DNA from 3 places in the Pantoea sp. Z09 genome. Region 1 is predicted to be linked to each of the others. Evidence: predicted binding sites of a transcription regulator. Region 1 holds the regulator's gene; each other region holds the start of a gene.
What was found. Region 1 encodes LexA, which represses DNA repair genes until DNA is damaged. Its sites were predicted from a motif close to TNCTGTATGTACATACAGNA; they were not measured.
Positions count from the first base shown of each region.

Region 2: a site for LexA is predicted at 3,733-3,752, ahead of MC269_RS12135 (DNA translocase FtsK 4TM domain-containing protein). Genes of this name have one in related genera too.
Region 3: a site for LexA is predicted at 2,776-2,795, ahead of MC269_RS07380 (DinI-like family protein). Genes of this name have one in related genera too.

Region 1 covers NZ_CP092373.1:3,590,293-3,595,613, forward strand. The annotation lists gene zur (zinc uptake transcriptional repressor Zur) at 1-262, shown strand, start outside; gene MC269_RS17200 (CsbD family protein) at 310-522, opposite strand; gene dinF (MATE family efflux transporter DinF) at 703-2,025, opposite strand; gene lexA (transcriptional repressor LexA) at 2,161-2,775, opposite strand; gene MC269_RS17215 (diacylglycerol kinase) at 2,882-3,250, opposite strand; gene plsB (glycerol-3-phosphate 1-O-acyltransferase PlsB) at 3,380-5,321, shown strand, end outside.
Region 2 covers NZ_CP092373.1:2,534,208-2,539,528, reverse strand. The annotation lists gene cydD (cysteine/glutathione ABC transporter permease/ATP-binding protein CydD) at 1-1,565, opposite strand, end outside; gene trxB (thioredoxin-disulfide reductase) at 1,705-2,673, opposite strand; gene lrp (leucine-responsive transcriptional regulator Lrp) at 3,200-3,694, shown strand; gene MC269_RS12135 (DNA translocase FtsK 4TM domain-containing protein) at 3,814-5,321, shown strand, end outside.
Region 3 covers NZ_CP092373.1:1,546,401-1,551,721, forward strand. The annotation lists gene MC269_RS07355 (hypothetical protein) at 1-282, shown strand, start outside; gene MC269_RS07360 (hypothetical protein) at 314-589, shown strand; gene MC269_RS07365 (hypothetical protein) at 674-1,618, shown strand; gene MC269_RS07370 (TonB family protein) at 1,668-2,027, opposite strand; gene MC269_RS07375 (hypothetical protein) at 2,202-2,468, shown strand; gene MC269_RS07380 (DinI-like family protein) at 2,496-2,735, opposite strand; gene MC269_RS07385 (DUF6388 family protein) at 3,078-3,401, opposite strand; gene yedD (lipoprotein YedD) at 3,597-4,073, shown strand; gene amyA (alpha-amylase) at 4,122-5,321, opposite strand, start outside.

The DNA of each region.
Region 1 (5,321 bases):
GTGTCACCACTTCGAGGCGCCTGCCCATACCTCTGTAATGCTGGTTTGCGATCGCTGCGCGGCGGTGACAGAGAAACAGGCGAAGGGCGTTGAGAAAATTATCGACGAGCTGGCAGGCGAAGCGCGCTTTGCGCTGCGGCATAGCGTAATTGAGGCGCATGGCCTGTGCGTGGAGTGTGCTGAAGTTGAAGCCTGCACGCATCATGACAGTTGCGATCATGACCATGAGACTGAAGGGAAAAAGCGCGGTAAGAGAGGATAGGCGGCACGTCCCTGTGCCGATCGTTCAACCTGTGCTGAACGAGGAGATTACCAGCGGTAATCTTTATTGTTGGTTTCCCAGTCTGAGACCTCTTTTTCAGCCTCATCCTTCGCGTAACCGTAGCGTTCCTGGATTTTACCGACCAGCTGATCGCGTTTACCTTCGATAACCTGCATATCGTCGTCGGTCAGCTTGCCCCATTTTTCTTTAAATTTGCCTTTGAACTGCTTCCAGTTACCGCTCGCTTCGTCTTTATTCATGTCAGACCTCCACGTCATCCTTAGTTTTACATACCACCACACAATGGCAGTACGACAATACAAAGCGCTGCTGTGTCGCGCTGTTGTAGGGTAATTATAGTAGACGAATCGGCAACTGCCGGAATATTACAGAATAATCCAGGCGGTGCGGCCGCGCGCGGCGGCCGCCTTGAGGATAAATTAGCTTTTAAACCAGCGACTTAAGCGCCATTCGCGGCGCCAGATTAACCAGAGCGACACACCGCGCAGCGCGAGAAACACCGTGACCGCCAGCCATAAACCGTGGTTGCCCAGCCAGGGCAGAGTGAGCAGCGTCAGGAAGTAGCCGAGCGCGGCGATCGCCATGCTGTTGCGCATCTCGCGCCCGCGCGTCGCGCCGACGAACAAACCATCCAGCAGATAGCACCATACGCCCGCCAGCGGCAGAATGATTTGCCAGATAAGATAGTGATCCACCAGCTGCCGCAGCGACGCCAGCGAGGTGAGCATCGCCACGATAGCCTCGCCGCTTGCCGCGTAGAACAGCGCGAACGCCAGCGCGACCATGCCCGCCTGACGGCAGGCCGCCTGCCACACCGCCAGCAGCCGGTCGCCGTCGTGCGCGCCATAGGCTTCGCCGGAAACGGCTTCCACCGCATAGGCGAACCCGTCCAGCGCATAGGCAGTAAAGGTAATGAACATCAGCAGCACGGCGTTCGCCGCGACGATCTCCGGCCCCAGTCGCGCGCCGATAAGGGTCAGCGAGGCAAAGCAGAGCTGTAGCAGCAGCGAGCGCAGCATGATGTCGCGATTCAGGCGCAGCAGACGACGAATATCGCCGCGCCAGCTCTTTTTCAGCATCGCGAGGGAAATGCCGCGCATTTTCAGCACGCGCCATACCATCGCCAGCCCCACCGCCAGCGTCACGTATTCCGCCAGCGCCGTGGCGGTCGCCGCGCCCGCGACGCCCCACTTCAGCCCGAGCACCAGCCAGAGGTCGAGCAGGATGTTGACGGCGTTGCCGACCACCAGCAGCACCACCGGCGCGCGGGCATACTGCACCCCCAGCAGCCAGCCGAGCAGCACCATATTCGCCAGCGTCGCCGGCGCGCTAAGCCAGCGGATATGAATAAAGATTGCCGCCTGCGCCAGCACCTCCGGATTGCCGCCCGCCAGCCGTCCCGCCAGGGCGCTTAGCGGATCGCGCAGCAGAATAAACAGCGCGCCGGCCAGCAGCGCAATGAGCAGCGGCTGCGTCAGGGCGCGCGCCAGCGCCAGCGGATCGCGCGCGCCGAACGCCTGAGCGGTGATGCCCGTGGTGCTCATGCGCAGAAAGAGGAGCAGCATAAAAACGAAGCTGGTGATGGTTGCGCCAATGGCTACGCCGCCAAGATAAACCGGGCTGTCGAGATGGCCGATAACGGCGGTGTCCACCAGGCCAAGCAGCGGCACGGTGATATTGGAGAGGATCATCGGCAGCGCCAGCCGCCAGAGTTGTCGGTCGTTTGCGGTGAAGAGACGCATCAGCCGGTCCATGCCTGAAGACGTAAAAGAGAGAAGCGCGGCGTGAGGGCGCAGAGTGCAGCCCCGACCGCTTTAGCAAGCGTTAGCGTTCAGACGCCCGACAAAAAGCCGCTGCAGGCGTCTGAAATCAGCCGGTCAGAGCCACTCGCCGTTGCGCACCACGCCTACCGCCAGACCTTCTACGGTCAGCGACTGCGTGCGGGTGTCGACGATAATCGGCTCGAAGTCGTTGTTTTCCGGCAGCAGATGCACCACGGTGCCCTGTTTTTTCCAGCGTTTCACGGTGACTTCATCATCGATACGCGCGACCACGACCTGGCCGTTGCGCACGTCCTGCGTTTTATGCACCGCCAGCAGGTCGCCATCCATGATGCCGATATCTTTCATCGACATCCCGGCGACGCGCAGCAGAAAATCAGCGGAAGGCTTAAACAGGTCGGGATCGACTTTGTAGTGCGTCTCGATATGTTCCTGCGCCAGCAGCGGCTCGCCAGCGGCGACGCGGCCGATTAGCGGCAGGCCGTTTGACTCTTCCTCTTCCATCAGCAGGCGAATGCCGCGTGATGCGCCGGAAACGATCTCAATGACGCCTTTACGCGCCAGCGCCTTCAGATGCTCTTCGGCGGCGTTCGGGGAACGGAACCCCAGCTGCGAGGCGATTTCCGCACGCGTTGGCGGCATGCCCGTCTGGTTGATATGGTCGCGAATCAGGTCATAAACCTGTTGCTGCCTGGTGGTTAATGCTTTCATCCCGCCCCCTGGTTGTTTATACAGTCGCTGTGAGTATATACAGGTATTGGCGAAATGAAAACCAAAACCCAGGGAAATAACAGCCGTTTGGGGAATTGTGGAAAGCCTAGCGCAAATGCGACCAAAGCAGCGCGATCCAGACAAAGAGCGCCAGTATGATAGCGAGCAGTACGGCGGCGGAACCCATATCCTTCGCCCGGCCAGCCAGCGGATGACGCTCCTGGCCGATGCGGTCGACCACCGCTTCGATAGCGCTGTTGAGGATCTCGACGATAATCACCAGCACCACGGAGCCGATCATCAGGATGCGCGCGACGGTGTCGACATCCAGCCAGCAGGCGACAAGGATAGCGATAATGGCGGCGGACGCCTCCTGGCGAAACGCGGCTTCATGCTGCCAGGCGGCGCGCAGCCCTTGCCAGGAGTAGCCGGCCGCTTTCACAATTCTCAGTAAACCGGTGGTATTACTTGCCATAGTGAGGGAACCCTTTGAGTTGTTTGACGTCAATGTCTGGGCCGGATGCGTTTGGCACCACCACAGATCTTCGCAGCACTTTCTGGTATGCTTGCGGCGCTTTGCTAACAAGAGGCTTCATGTTTGTCTATGTCAGGTTGGCGTAAACTCTATTATAAATTGTTGAATTTACCACTCTCGGTTCTGGTAAAAACCAAGGCTATTCCGGTCGATCCGGTTTCCGAGCATGGGCTCGATCCCACGCGGCCGATTATGTACGTGCTGCCATACGATTCCAAGGCGGATTTGCTGACGCTGCGCCAGCAGTGTCTGAAGCATAATCTGCCCGATCCGCTGTCGCCGCTGGAAATTGACGGCGCGCTGCTGCCGCGCCACGTCTTTATTCACGACGGTCCGCGCGTCTTCCCCTATTTCGTACCTAATACGGAGTCGGTGAAGATTTTCCATGAGTATCTCGATCTGCACCGCAATAACCCGCATCTCGATATTCAGATGCTGCCGGTTTCGGTGATGTTCGGACGCGCGCCTGGCCGCGAGGTTCAGGGCGACGACACGCCGCACCTGCGCGAGCTGAACGGCGTGGAGAAATTTTTCGCCATCGTCTGGCATGGCCGCGACAGCTTTGTGCGCTTTTCCCCTACCGTCTCGCTGCGCTGGATGGCGACGCAGCACGGCACCGATAAATCTATCGCGCAGAAGCTGGCGCGCGTGGCGCGCATTCACTTTGCCCGTCAGCGTTTAGCCGCGGTCGGCCCGCGTCTGCCGGCGCGGCAGGATCTCTTTAACAAGCTGCTGCAGTCCAAGGCGATTGAGAAAGCGGTGGAAGAGGAAGCGCGCAGTAAAAAGCTCTCCCATGAGAAAGCGCAGCAGAACGCCGTCGAGATGATGGAAGAGATCGCCGCCGACTTCTCCTATGAGGCAATCCGCGTGACCGATCGCGTGATGGGCTGGCTATGGAGCCGTCTCTATCAGGGCATCAACGTCAACGGCGGCGAGCGCGTGCGCCAGCTGGCGGAAGATGGCCATGAGATCGTCTACGTGCCCTGCCATCGCAGCCATATGGATTATCTGCTGCTCTCCTACGTGCTCTATCATCAGGGCCTGGTGCCGCCGCATATCGCCGCGGGCATCAACCTGAACTTCTGGCCTGCCGGACCGATTTTCCGCCGTCTGGGCGCCTTCTTTATTCGCCGCACCTTTAAAGGCAACAAGCTTTACGCCACCGTGTTCCGCGAATATCTCGGCGAACTCTTTAGCCGCGGCTACTCCGTCGAGTACTTCGTTGAGGGTGGGCGCTCACGTACCGGCCGTTTGCTCGACCCTAAAACCGGCACGCTGGCGATGACGCTGCAGGCGATGCTGCGCGGCGGCAACCGTCCGATTACGCTGGTGCCGATCTACATCGGCTACGAGCACGTAATGGAAGTGGGCACTTACGCCAAAGAGCTGCGCGGCGCGGCGAAAGAGAAAGAGGGCTTTATGCAGATGGTGCGCGGCCTGCGTAAGCTGCGCAATCTGGGTCAGGGTTACGTTAACTTTGGTGAACCGCTGCCGCTGGTGAACTACCTGAATAAGCAGGTGCCGGAGTGGCGCGACGCCATCGATCCGATTGAACCGCAGCGTCCCAGCTGGCTGACGCCGACGGTCAACGATATCGCGGCGCGCCTGATGGTGCGCATCAACGAAGCGGGCGCCGCCAACGCCATGAACCTGTGTGTGACCGCGCTGCTCGCCTCACGTCAGCGCTCACTTACCCGCGAACAGTTGATAGAACAGCTTGAGTGCTACACCGAGCTGCTGCGCAACGTGCCCTACTCGCCGGAATCGACGGTGCCGCCGCTCTCTGCGGAAGCGCTGCTCAACCATGCCATGAGCATGAACAAGTTCGAGACCGAGCAGGACAATATCGGCGACATCATCATCCTGCCGCGCGAGCAGGCGGTGCTGATGACCTACTACCGCAACAATATTCACCATATGCTGGTGATGCCGTCGCTGATCGCCGCCATTATCCAGCAGCATCCGAACCTGAGCGAAGCCGAGCTGCTGCGCCAGGTGCGGTTGATTTACC
Region 2 (5,321 bases), 1.1 Mb from region 1:
TGTTCGCTGCGGCTGTCGAGACTGGCGGCGGGCTCGTCCAGCAGCAGCAGGCGCGCCGGTTTATAGAGCGCGCGCGCCAGCGCGATGCGCTGCGCCTGGCCTACCGAGAGGCCGGCGCCGTCATCGCCGACACGCGAATCGATGCCGTCGGCCAGGCGCGGCAAAAACTCGCTCACGCCGCACGCCGCCAGCAGATCCTCGAGATCGGCGTGATGCGACGCGCCGCCCATCACAATGTTGTCGCGCAGTGTCTCGGCGGGCAACTGCGGATTCTGACCGAGCCAGGCGATGTGCTGATGCCAGGCTTCGCGGCGCATCTCGCGCAGCTCAACGCCGTTGACGCGCAGCGATCCCTGGTAGGGCAAAAAGCCGAGCAGCACGTTCATCAGTACGGTTTTGCCTGCGCCGCTCTCGCCCACCAGCGCGACGCGCTCGCCGGCCGCAAGGGTAAAGCTCAGCGGACCGCACAGGCTTTTTTTATCCACGCTGAGCGCAACGACATCCTGGGCGACGATAGCGATTGCCGCGTCGTCGGTCAGTACGGCCGAACCGGCTGGCTGCTCAGGTTCCGGACTTTCGCGCATAAAGCGTTCCAGGGCGTCCGCGCCGCCGATCGCCTGCGCTTTGGCGTGATAGAAGGTGCCGAGATCGCGCAGCGGCTGAAAAAACTCCGGCGCCAGCAGCAGGGCGACGAAGCCGGCAAACAGCGTCACGCCCTGACCATAGGCGCCGAAATGGAGTTCGCCGAGGTAGGAGAAGCCGAAGTAGACCGCGACCACCGCAATCGCCAGCGAGGCGAAAAACTCCAGCACGGCGGAGGAGAGAAAGGCGAGACGCAGCACCTCCATGGTGCGCTGGCGGAAGTCGGCGGTAGAGGTGGCGATGGCGGCGGTTTCCGCCTCGGCGCGGTGAAACAGACGCAGGGTTTCGCGTCCGCGCAGGCGATCGAGAAAGTCGCCGCTCAGGCGCGCCAGCGCCACGAAGTTGCGGCGGCTGGCGTCGGCCGCGCCCATGCCGACCAGCGCCATAAACAGCGGGATCAGCGGCGCGGTTGCCAGCAAAATCAGGCCAGCCGCCCAGTTCAGCGGAAACAGGGTCAGGAGAATGCACAAGGGGATCAGCGCCGCCAGCGTCATCTGCGGCAGATAGCGCGCGTAGTAGTCCTGCATCTCCTCGATCTGCTCCAGCAGCAGCGTCGCCCAGCTGCCCGCTGGTTTGCCGCGGATCCAGGCCGGACCCAGCGCGGAAAGGCGATCCAGCACCTGCTGACGCAGCGCCCGGCGAATCGCCTGACCGGCGTGAAAGCCCGCGATCTCGCGCGCATAGTTAAGCAGCGCGCGCAGCGCAAACAGCAGCAGCAGCAGCGAGAAGGGGAGAAGAAGCTCGCCGCGCGGCCGCTGATCCACAATCAGCGCCTGCAGCAGAAACGCCAGCAGCCAGGCCTGGGCGATAATCGCCAGCGCGCTGCCCAGCCCGCAGAGCGTCGTCAGCCGCAGCCAGCGGCCGCCAGACGCGCGTTGCTGGCGCAGCCAGCGGGTAAGTTCATGTTGCCGGGTTTTGTTCATGCGAGACCGTAAGCGTTGTCAGCGACCAACGAAAGGATAAAAGGCTTTCTCTTCAGGCGCACGAATCTAGCACGGCGGCATAAAAAAAGGCGACTGAAAAACAGTCGCCCTGAACAACTTAGATCAACAGATTAACAACTTACCGATCGTTTTTAACCAGCCCATCCAGATAACGCTCGGCGTCTAGCGCGGCCATGCAGCCGGTGCCGGCGGAGGTGATCGCCTGACGATAGATATGGTCCATGACGTCGCCCGCGGCGAAGACGCCAGGGATGCTGGTCTGGGTGGCGTTGCCATGCAGGCCAGACTGCACCTTGATATAGCCGTTTTCCAGCGCCAGCTGGCCGTCGAAAATCGCCGTGTTCGGGCTGTGGCCGATAGCGACGAACAGGCCCGCCACCTCCAGCGACTCGGTTTCCGCGTCGTTAAGCGTCGAGCGCAGCGTCAGGCCGGTAACGCCCATCTGGTCGCCGACCACCTCTTCCAGCGTGCGATGGGTGTGCAGCACGATATTGCCGCTGCGCACTTTTTCCATCAGGCGATCGATCAGGATCTTCTCTGCGCGGAAGCTGTCGCGACGGTGAATCAGATGCACCTCCGCCGCGATATTCGCCAGATAGAGCGCCTCTTCCACCGCGGTGTTGCCGCCGCCGATCACCGCCACTTTCTGGTTGCGATAGAAGAAGCCGTCGCAGGTGGCGCAGGCGGAAACGCCTTTGCCCTTAAACGCCTCTTCAGAAGGCAGCCCCAGATAACGCGCAGAGGCGCCGGTGGCAATAATCAGCGCGTCGGCGGTGTATTCGCCGCTGTCGCCGGTCAGGCGAAACGGGCGGTTCTGCAGATCGACGCTATGGATATGGTCGAAGATGATTTCAGTGTTGAATTTTTCGGCATGCTCGTGCATGCGCTCCATCAGCGAGGGACCAGTGAGATCGTGCGGGTCGCCGGGCCAGTTCTCTACCTCAGTTGTGGTGGTCAGCTGACCGCCTTTTTCGAGGCCGGTAATGAGTACCGGATTCAGGTTAGCGCGGGCAGCATAGACCGCTGCGGTATAACCCGCCGGGCCGGAGCCCAGAATGAGCAATTTACTGTGTTTGGCCGTACTCATATGATCCTCAGTTTCATCGGCTGACAACATGACCTGGGATTGTAGGGAATTTACCGAGGCAAAAAAAGGGCTGGAAAATTTTGTTTCCGATAGCTGCAAACGGCGTAGACGATAATACCGGTTTCTGCACGCCGTCTGCGCCAAAAGGGGGCAATAATCGGTTTTTACTGGTGCAGGAGAGGAAAAATACTCATTTAAAAACAGTAACCCAGCGGTCTGTCTGGCATCTTGTCCTGAATTTGGTCTTTTTACTTTGACAATCGCCTGCGCTTTTGCGAAAACAATGGCAGAAGCGAAGAAGAAGGAGGGAGTCAAAACAGGGTTTCGTCTCTTGTTTTGCCTTTTACACCGGATAAATTACAGCCTGACATGGGTAATGACGCATGATGTGGACAGACAACATGCGTCATGCGGATGGATGCGCGAGGGCGCACAGGCTCTGATTCTTCACTTCAATAATGCCTTGAACAGTGACCGTTTTCAGGGTGTGGCAGGTAAAGGGAAGGAATTAAGAGAGACAATAATAATGGTAGACAATAAGAAACGCCCCGGAAAAGATCTCGACAGAATCGACAGAAACATCCTGAACGAACTTCAGAAAGATGGTCGTATTTCCAACGTAGAGCTTTCCAAACGCGTAGGATTATCGCCTACGCCATGTCTTGAGCGTGTGCGTCGTCTGGAGCGTCAGGGTTTTATTCTTGGCTATACCGCGCAACTTAACCCGCACTATCTCGATGCGTCGCTGCTGGTTTTCGTTGAGATTACTCTGAATCGTGGCGCGCCGGATGTGTTTGAACAGTTTAACGCCGCTGTGCAAAAACTTGAGGAAACTCAAGAGTGTCACCTCGTTTCCGGTGACTTCGACTACCTGTTGAAAACGCGCGTGCCGGATATGTCCGCCTATCGTAAGCTGCTCGGCGAAACCCTGCTGCGCCTGCCGGGGGTCAACGACACCCGTACTTACGTGGTGATGGAAGAGGTCAAACAGAGCAATCGGCTGGTGATTAAAACCCGATAACGCAGCGCAGGTGCAAAACCTGTGATATTTCGATACACTCCTGTGAATTCATACAGGACCAGCGTCGGGCTTGCCCGACGCTGTTGCCTTCATAATTTACAGGCACCTGGAGAGTTCTCTTGAGCCAGGAATACACAGAAGACAAAGAAGTTTCGTTAAAACCGCTGAGCAGTGGACGCCGTCTGCTGGAAGCGTTGCTTATTCTCGTCTCACTTTTCGCCATCTACCTGATGGTTTCTCTCGTCAGCTTCAATCCTTCCGATCCAAGCTGGTCGCAGACCGCCTGGCACGAGCCGATCCACAATCTCGGCGGCGGCGTGGGCGCCTGGCTGGCGGATACGCTGCTGTTTATTTTCGGTGTGATGGCCTACGCCATTCCGCCGGTGATCATCGGCCTCTGCTGGATCGCCTTTCGCCAGCGCGATCGCCAGGATTACATCGACTATTTCGCTATCGGCCTGCGCCTGATCGGCGTGCTGGCGCTGGTGGTCACCACCTGCGGCCTGGCGGCGCTTAACGCCGACGATATCTGGTACTTCGCCTCCGGCGGCGTGATCGGCAGCCTGGTCAGCAGCGCGATTGCGCCCTGGTTCAGCCCGGCCACCGGCACGCTGGCGCTGCTGTTTGTCTGGGCGGCGGGCATTACGCTCTACACCGGCTGGTCATGGCTGACCATCGCCGAACGCATCGGCGGCGTGGTCATGGGCGTGCTGACCTTCGCCAGCAACCGCTCGCGTCGCGATGAGCCCTGGCACGAAGAGGATGAAGTCGAGTATGAGGACGCGCCGCGCGCCGTAACGGCCGCGCAGGACGAGCACGACGTGCTGCTCTCTTCGCCACGCGCCCATGCGCAGGCTGCTGCGCCGGTTGCCGACGATCCGCTGCTGGCAAAAGCGGCGGCGGCGACCGACGCCGCGCTGACCTCTGCCGTTGAAGCTGCAGGCGTCTCCGCGCCCGTCGCGCCGGCGCCGGTTGTCGAGGCCGGGCCAGCGCCGGTAGCCGTACCGGTTTCAGCGCCTGCCGCTTCTGCGCCACTTCAGCCCGCAGCGGCTATGCCCCAGCAGGTTGCCAGTACCGTTACTCCAGCGCCGCAGCAGGCTAGCAGCGTCGCTACCCCAGCACCGCAGCAGGTCACCAGCGCCTTTACGCCAGCGGTCGCTCAGCCAGAGCCGCCGGCTGCGCCTGCGCCGGTCGAACCGCCGCGTTATCACTTTGAAATGCCTCAGCAGACGTCTGAGCCCGCCTTCTCGCAATGGGAAGAGGACGACGGCCCGCAGATGGGCAACTGGCGCGACGCCGATATGGGCGCTGCGGCCACCGCTGGCGCGGCGACAGCCGCCGCCGCCGCGCAGGCCGCGACCACGCCGCTGTTCGACATCGCCCCGGAAGGGGATTTCAATCCGCAGGTGAAGCAGGGTATCGGTCCGGCGCTGCCACGTCCTAACCCGGTCAAACTGCCGACGCGCCGCGAACTCGCCTCATACGGCATTAAGCTGCCTTCACAGCGCATGGCGGAAGAGAAAGCCAAAGCGGAAGAGCAGCAGCGCGCCGACGCCGTTGCGCAGCCCGTTGACGCTGAGCCAGCATGGCAGGAAGAGGATGCTCAGGAGCAGGCGCAGCTGCGTGC
Region 3 (5,321 bases), 1.9 Mb from region 1:
AACCGTGCCGGTGGTGAAATTATAACCAGCTATAAGGAGCAAGTCCTGCTGCTGAAGGAGAGCAATATGCTGCTCCGTCAGGAGAATGATGATTTGCGTATACGTCACGACACGAACCTGCGGCGGATATCTACCCTGGAGACCGATCTGCGTTTGATTAAAAACGCGCTCGGCATTCTGGTGGTGATGACTGATGCCGATCAAAACAGCAAGTTCCGTAATGAAATCGACAGGCTGATTTCCACCTTAGAGGAGCGTAGCGATGGCCGAGATACACAGTGAAATAAGACCACGGCTCCACAAGCGCAAATTAATGCTAGGCGTGCTGATGCTGGGCATGTCGATGCTGTGCGTTGTGATGACCATTCTCTTTTTATATGTCAGCAGCACCGCTAACCGACGCGTGGAGGAAATTCGGCGCGAATCCCGCGAGTCGGCTGCCCGACGCGAATTCAAAGTGGATCAGCTGTCGAAGCAGGTCACCGTGCTGCAGCACAAGCTGGACGCGCTGCCCGACCAGACTGCCGACCAGACGGCGGATAAGGTCAAGCGAGTCGTGATCCAGGATGAATCCACTGTGAAGCCGTAACAGGAGAACCGCATGCGAATTTTTAACCTGATTGGGGAAGGCTTCCACGCCCTCCGATCGTTTATCAACACGAAGGAGTCTGCCATGACTGATAACAGCATCATTAACGCAACCGCACCAAACAGTGACGCCGATCTGCCGCAGTTTGCCGTTCCGGACAGCAACGTGCCGACCGATCCGCAGCTGCAGCGCTTATCCTCGCCTTCGACAGTGGCGCCCGCCACTTCAGAGGAGACGCCGGGAGAAACCCATGTGGCGCCTGGTGCAACGGCGCAGCACACCCCAGCGCCGTCGGCCGATCAGAGCGCCGCAACGGACGCCGCCGCTGCGCAGCCTGCGGATCAAAGCGCCGCATCTGACGCCACTGCCGCTCAGCCTGCGGATCAGAGCGCCGCACCTGACGCTGCCGCCGCGCAGCCTGCAGATCAGAGCGCCGCACCGGACGCTGCCGCCGCGCAGCCTGCAGATCAGAGCGTCGCACCGGACGCCACTGGCGCGCAGCCCGCGGATCAGAGCGCCGCACCTGACGCTGCCGCCGCGCAGCCTGCAGATCAGAGCGTCGCACCGGACGCTGCCGCCGCGCAGCCTGCAGATCAGAGCGTCGCACCGGACGCTGCCGCCGCGCAGCCTGCAGATCAGAGCGTCGCACCGGACGCCGCTGCCGCGCAGCCTGCGGATCAAGGCGTCGCACCTGACGCTGCCGCCGTGCAGCCCGCAGATCAAAGCGCAGCAGCGGACGCCGCCGCTAGCCCACAGCCCCAGGCGCAGGCACCCGTGGCGGATGCCGCTGCCGGGCAGGCGAGCACGCCGGCTGTTACCGACGCCGCGCCACAGTCGACGGCTGCCGCGGAGCCAGCAAGCAGCAACGCTGCGGCGTCTACTCAGGCGAGTGGCGAAGGGGAGCAAAGCGAATTCAGCGCGGGGGTAAAAGATTTCGGCGCCGCGTTTGATTTCGTGCAGCAGGGAATAGAGCATCTGGGCACGGCCGCCAGAAAAGAGTTGTTTGAACTGGCGCGTAAATATCTGTAATGAACCAAAGAGCAAGAGCGTAAAAGGGGACAACGCGTCCCCTGTTTTTTTAGAATATCAGAGAGCTTTTAGCCGGGTCGGCATCCTGCTGGAGCCGAAAGCGAATCGTCATCTGCAAATCCTTTACCGGCTTATGCTTCTCATAGCGCCACTGGCTGACAGCAGCGATCACATAGGGCTCGAACAGGCCGCGCGGCTCTGACTGCAGGATGCGCATTTCGCTGACTTTGCCCTCCGCATCGACGTCAAAAGCGAAGCGGACGTAACCCTCAATATGATGGCTTAAGGCGTAATAGGGATAGGGCGGCCGCACCCTTTTAATCTGTTTAGGGATATTAGCGGCGTCAGGCGGCGAAGAGGCGCAGGCGGAGAGCAACAGCGAAGCGATAAGCAGTAGAGGAATTTTCATTTTAACGTCCTGTTAAAATTGCGATAAGCAGGAATGATAACCTTTCTCATTTTTACCTGCGAGCGTCGGGTCACGTCACTTCCGAATATTCTTAAGGCGGCTTCGTTATATTCCACTACCTTTAATCATTCACGCGAGATATTTATTGGTTAAAAAGGCAAAAGGAGAAATAGCATGAGTGATTCAGTGGAAACGAAAAGCAAAACTGACTACCTGCGCGATGTTACCTCGCAGCTGAAAGAGATGCGCCACTACGCGCAAACCAATACCGAGACGCTCTCCAGCCACTGGCTCGCGTTTGACGCCGGCGAATATAAAGATCCCGAGTTTGCCGGACGCATTGACGCGCTGCTTAACAAACAGGGCACGCTGCTGGACGACCTGGACGCCGCGATCCAGGATATCGAAATCGCCATTAACCACAGCGAGCAGGAGAAGTAATCCTGCCCTCTCCGGTGGCCGTCGCGCTTAGTCGGCCACCAGCCACATTTCCGCTTCTTCAAACATCTCTTCAATGATGCGCGCCAGCGTGGCTTTGTCGTTTTTACTCATATCGGTTTCGATTGCGTTTCGCTCCATCGGCTTAACGCGCACCTCAAGATCCGGAAAGACGCGCTGCACGCGCTTTTCCAGCTCCCGCAAAATCATCTCGCGCGCGCCCGGCAGGCCGGCGACGTTACGCCTATCGTAAATCAATTCCACAAACATACTGGTATTCCATACAGGGAAGAAATTCGCTGGCACATCATACTGTAAATCCAACCAGTGACAAGCCTCTCAGGCGCGTCAAAACGCTTTTTTTCGGCGTAACACGCAAACTGGCAGCAGGTGATGCAGGCAGAGGGGGAATAAAAGAGAGACGGCAGCAGGAAAAAATAGAACCTCTGGAGGTGGAAATCCAGCAACACCTCCAGAGGCGGTGCAAGCGCACCATTCGTTCAAGGACAATCACGACCGAAGTCGTGCAGTAAACTTATACAAGTTTGATCAACTTGTACAATTTATTCCTGAACTATTTGACTGGTTGGAGGTGTTGCTGCCCGTGAGGAGTTAGAGTTCGTTTTTGATGCAGAACTCTTCCCAGCTCATTCCCAGCGATTCCGCATGGGATTTCAGATAATTTTCAATGGTTTCGGCGGCAACCGCTTTGTCCGGCTCGGCGAGCTGGATCGAGAAGATCATGCCGTCGAGGTTCTTCTGACGCAGAAAGGCGGCGTAGATGCGTTCGGCGTGCCACTCGCGCAGCTGGCGCAGCGACATATTGGCGTGGCGCGCGTCGCTCTCGGTCAGTTCATCAAGCGCGGCCTTAAAATCGGCGTGAGCGGTAAAAAACATCTCGCGCGCCTGCGCGTAATAGGCTTCTGGCGTTTTCATCGGGTATCCTGAAAAATTCATTATGGTGCGTCGCGCCAGTGTAACTCAGCGGCCAGGCCTTGTCAGGACGCCGTTCGCGGCGCGTGCGGCGTAAAAAAAGTCGCCGTGCAGGACGAAGCAGGGCGCAGATCGCTTGCGAAAGGCAGGCGAAAAATTATAACTTAGCCGCCATTGAAGCGATCTCAGGGATTAACGATGAAAAAGTGGATGCTGACGGCGGCGCTGGCGCTGGCCGGTTGTGCGCAAATCAACAGCTATCAGGACGCGGTGCAGACGCCGGCGCCCGCCAGCCTGCAGGGCAACTGGCAGACGGTGGGGCCGCAAAGCGGATTACGCAGCGGTGAGGCGATGGGAACGCTGATTGTTAACGCCGACGGCAGCACGCTTGATTGTCGCCAGTGGATGCGCGTGATCGCCAAGCCGGGCAAGCTGACGCTGCTGAGCGGCGATTACGTTAACGTCAATCGTCAGTCGCGCGTAATGCCGCTGGAGCTGGAGGGAAGCGAACTCCATTATGACGGCCTGACGCTGCGTAAGGTGGACCGCCCGACAGTAGAGTGCCAGCAGGCGCTGGCAGAGGTAGCGAAGCAGCCTAAAGCGGCAGTGATCCAGAATATCGAACCGGAAATCCTCAAGTCCGCCATCACCCAGGCGAACGACGCGAAGCAGTAAGCTATTAGCGCCTTATTCCGCCAGCGCGATGGAATAAGGCGCGTTCAATTACTCCGTTAGCACCCAGACGCTGACGCTGCCGCCGTTGCAGCGCGCCACCACCGTGCCATGCTCGTCCGCCGTCAGAATATCGTCGCGATGACCTAAATAGTCGCGCCACCTTTTACCCGCAAAACTTTCCCCCATCGCCACCTGTTTCTCGCCTTCGTCGCCGTTCGACATAATGACGATGCAGCCCGGCTGTTCGGCGGTGCCGCTGCGGCTGAACGCCACGCAGTTGGGATGATCGAAATAGTCGGTCTGTGCGCCCCAGGCGTAGATCTGGCGCGCGCGGATCAGCGCCTCCAGTTCGGCAATCGCCGGCATCTCTACCCGATGGCTGTCGCCGTCGCCGCCCTCATCTTCATAGCTGGCGCCGAACAGATCGGGATAGAACACCGTCGGCACGCCCTGTTCGCGCAGCAGGATCAGCGCATAGGCGAGCGGTTTGAACCAGGCTTCCACCGGCGCCTCCAGCGACTGCAGCGGCTGGGTGTCATGGTTGGCGACAATCGTCACCGCATGCCAGGGATCGGCCTCCACCAGCGAGTTGGCGAAGATCTGACTGAGATCGTAGTCGCTGCCCTGGTTCGACGCCTGATGAAAGTTCAGATGCAGCGGCGCGTCGAACAGCAGCGTTTTGCCGTCGACCTGCTGGATATACTCCAGCAGCTTATCGGTTTCGAACGACCAGTATTCGGCGACGATAAACAGCGGCTCCTCGGCGACGGCCTGGACATGCTCAATCCACTCTTTGTAGAACCAGGCGGGAATATGCTTGACCGCGTCGAGACGAAAACCGGTGCAGGGCAGCTGCTGCATCATCCAGCGCGCCCAGTATTTCAGCTCTTCGCGCACCGCATTGTTGCGGAAGTCGATATTGGCGCCCATCAGATAGTCGAAGTTGCCCAGCTCGCTGTCGACCTGATCGTTCCAGCCGTCGGCGGTGTAGTCATTCACAATCTTGAATACGCCGTTCTCATCGGGGTTTTCAATATGATCGACGCCGCTAAAGCATTTGTAGTCCCAGATGAATCGGGAGTGTTCGCCGGCGCGCGCCGGGAAGCTAAAGCGTGTCCAGGCCTCGCACTCAATAACCTCATCGCTGATTTCATCGCGGTTGTCGGGATTGACGCGGTTGACGCGCACGCGCTCTTTCTCATCCGCGCCCATTTTGTGGTTCACCACCACATCCATCAGCACGCCGAG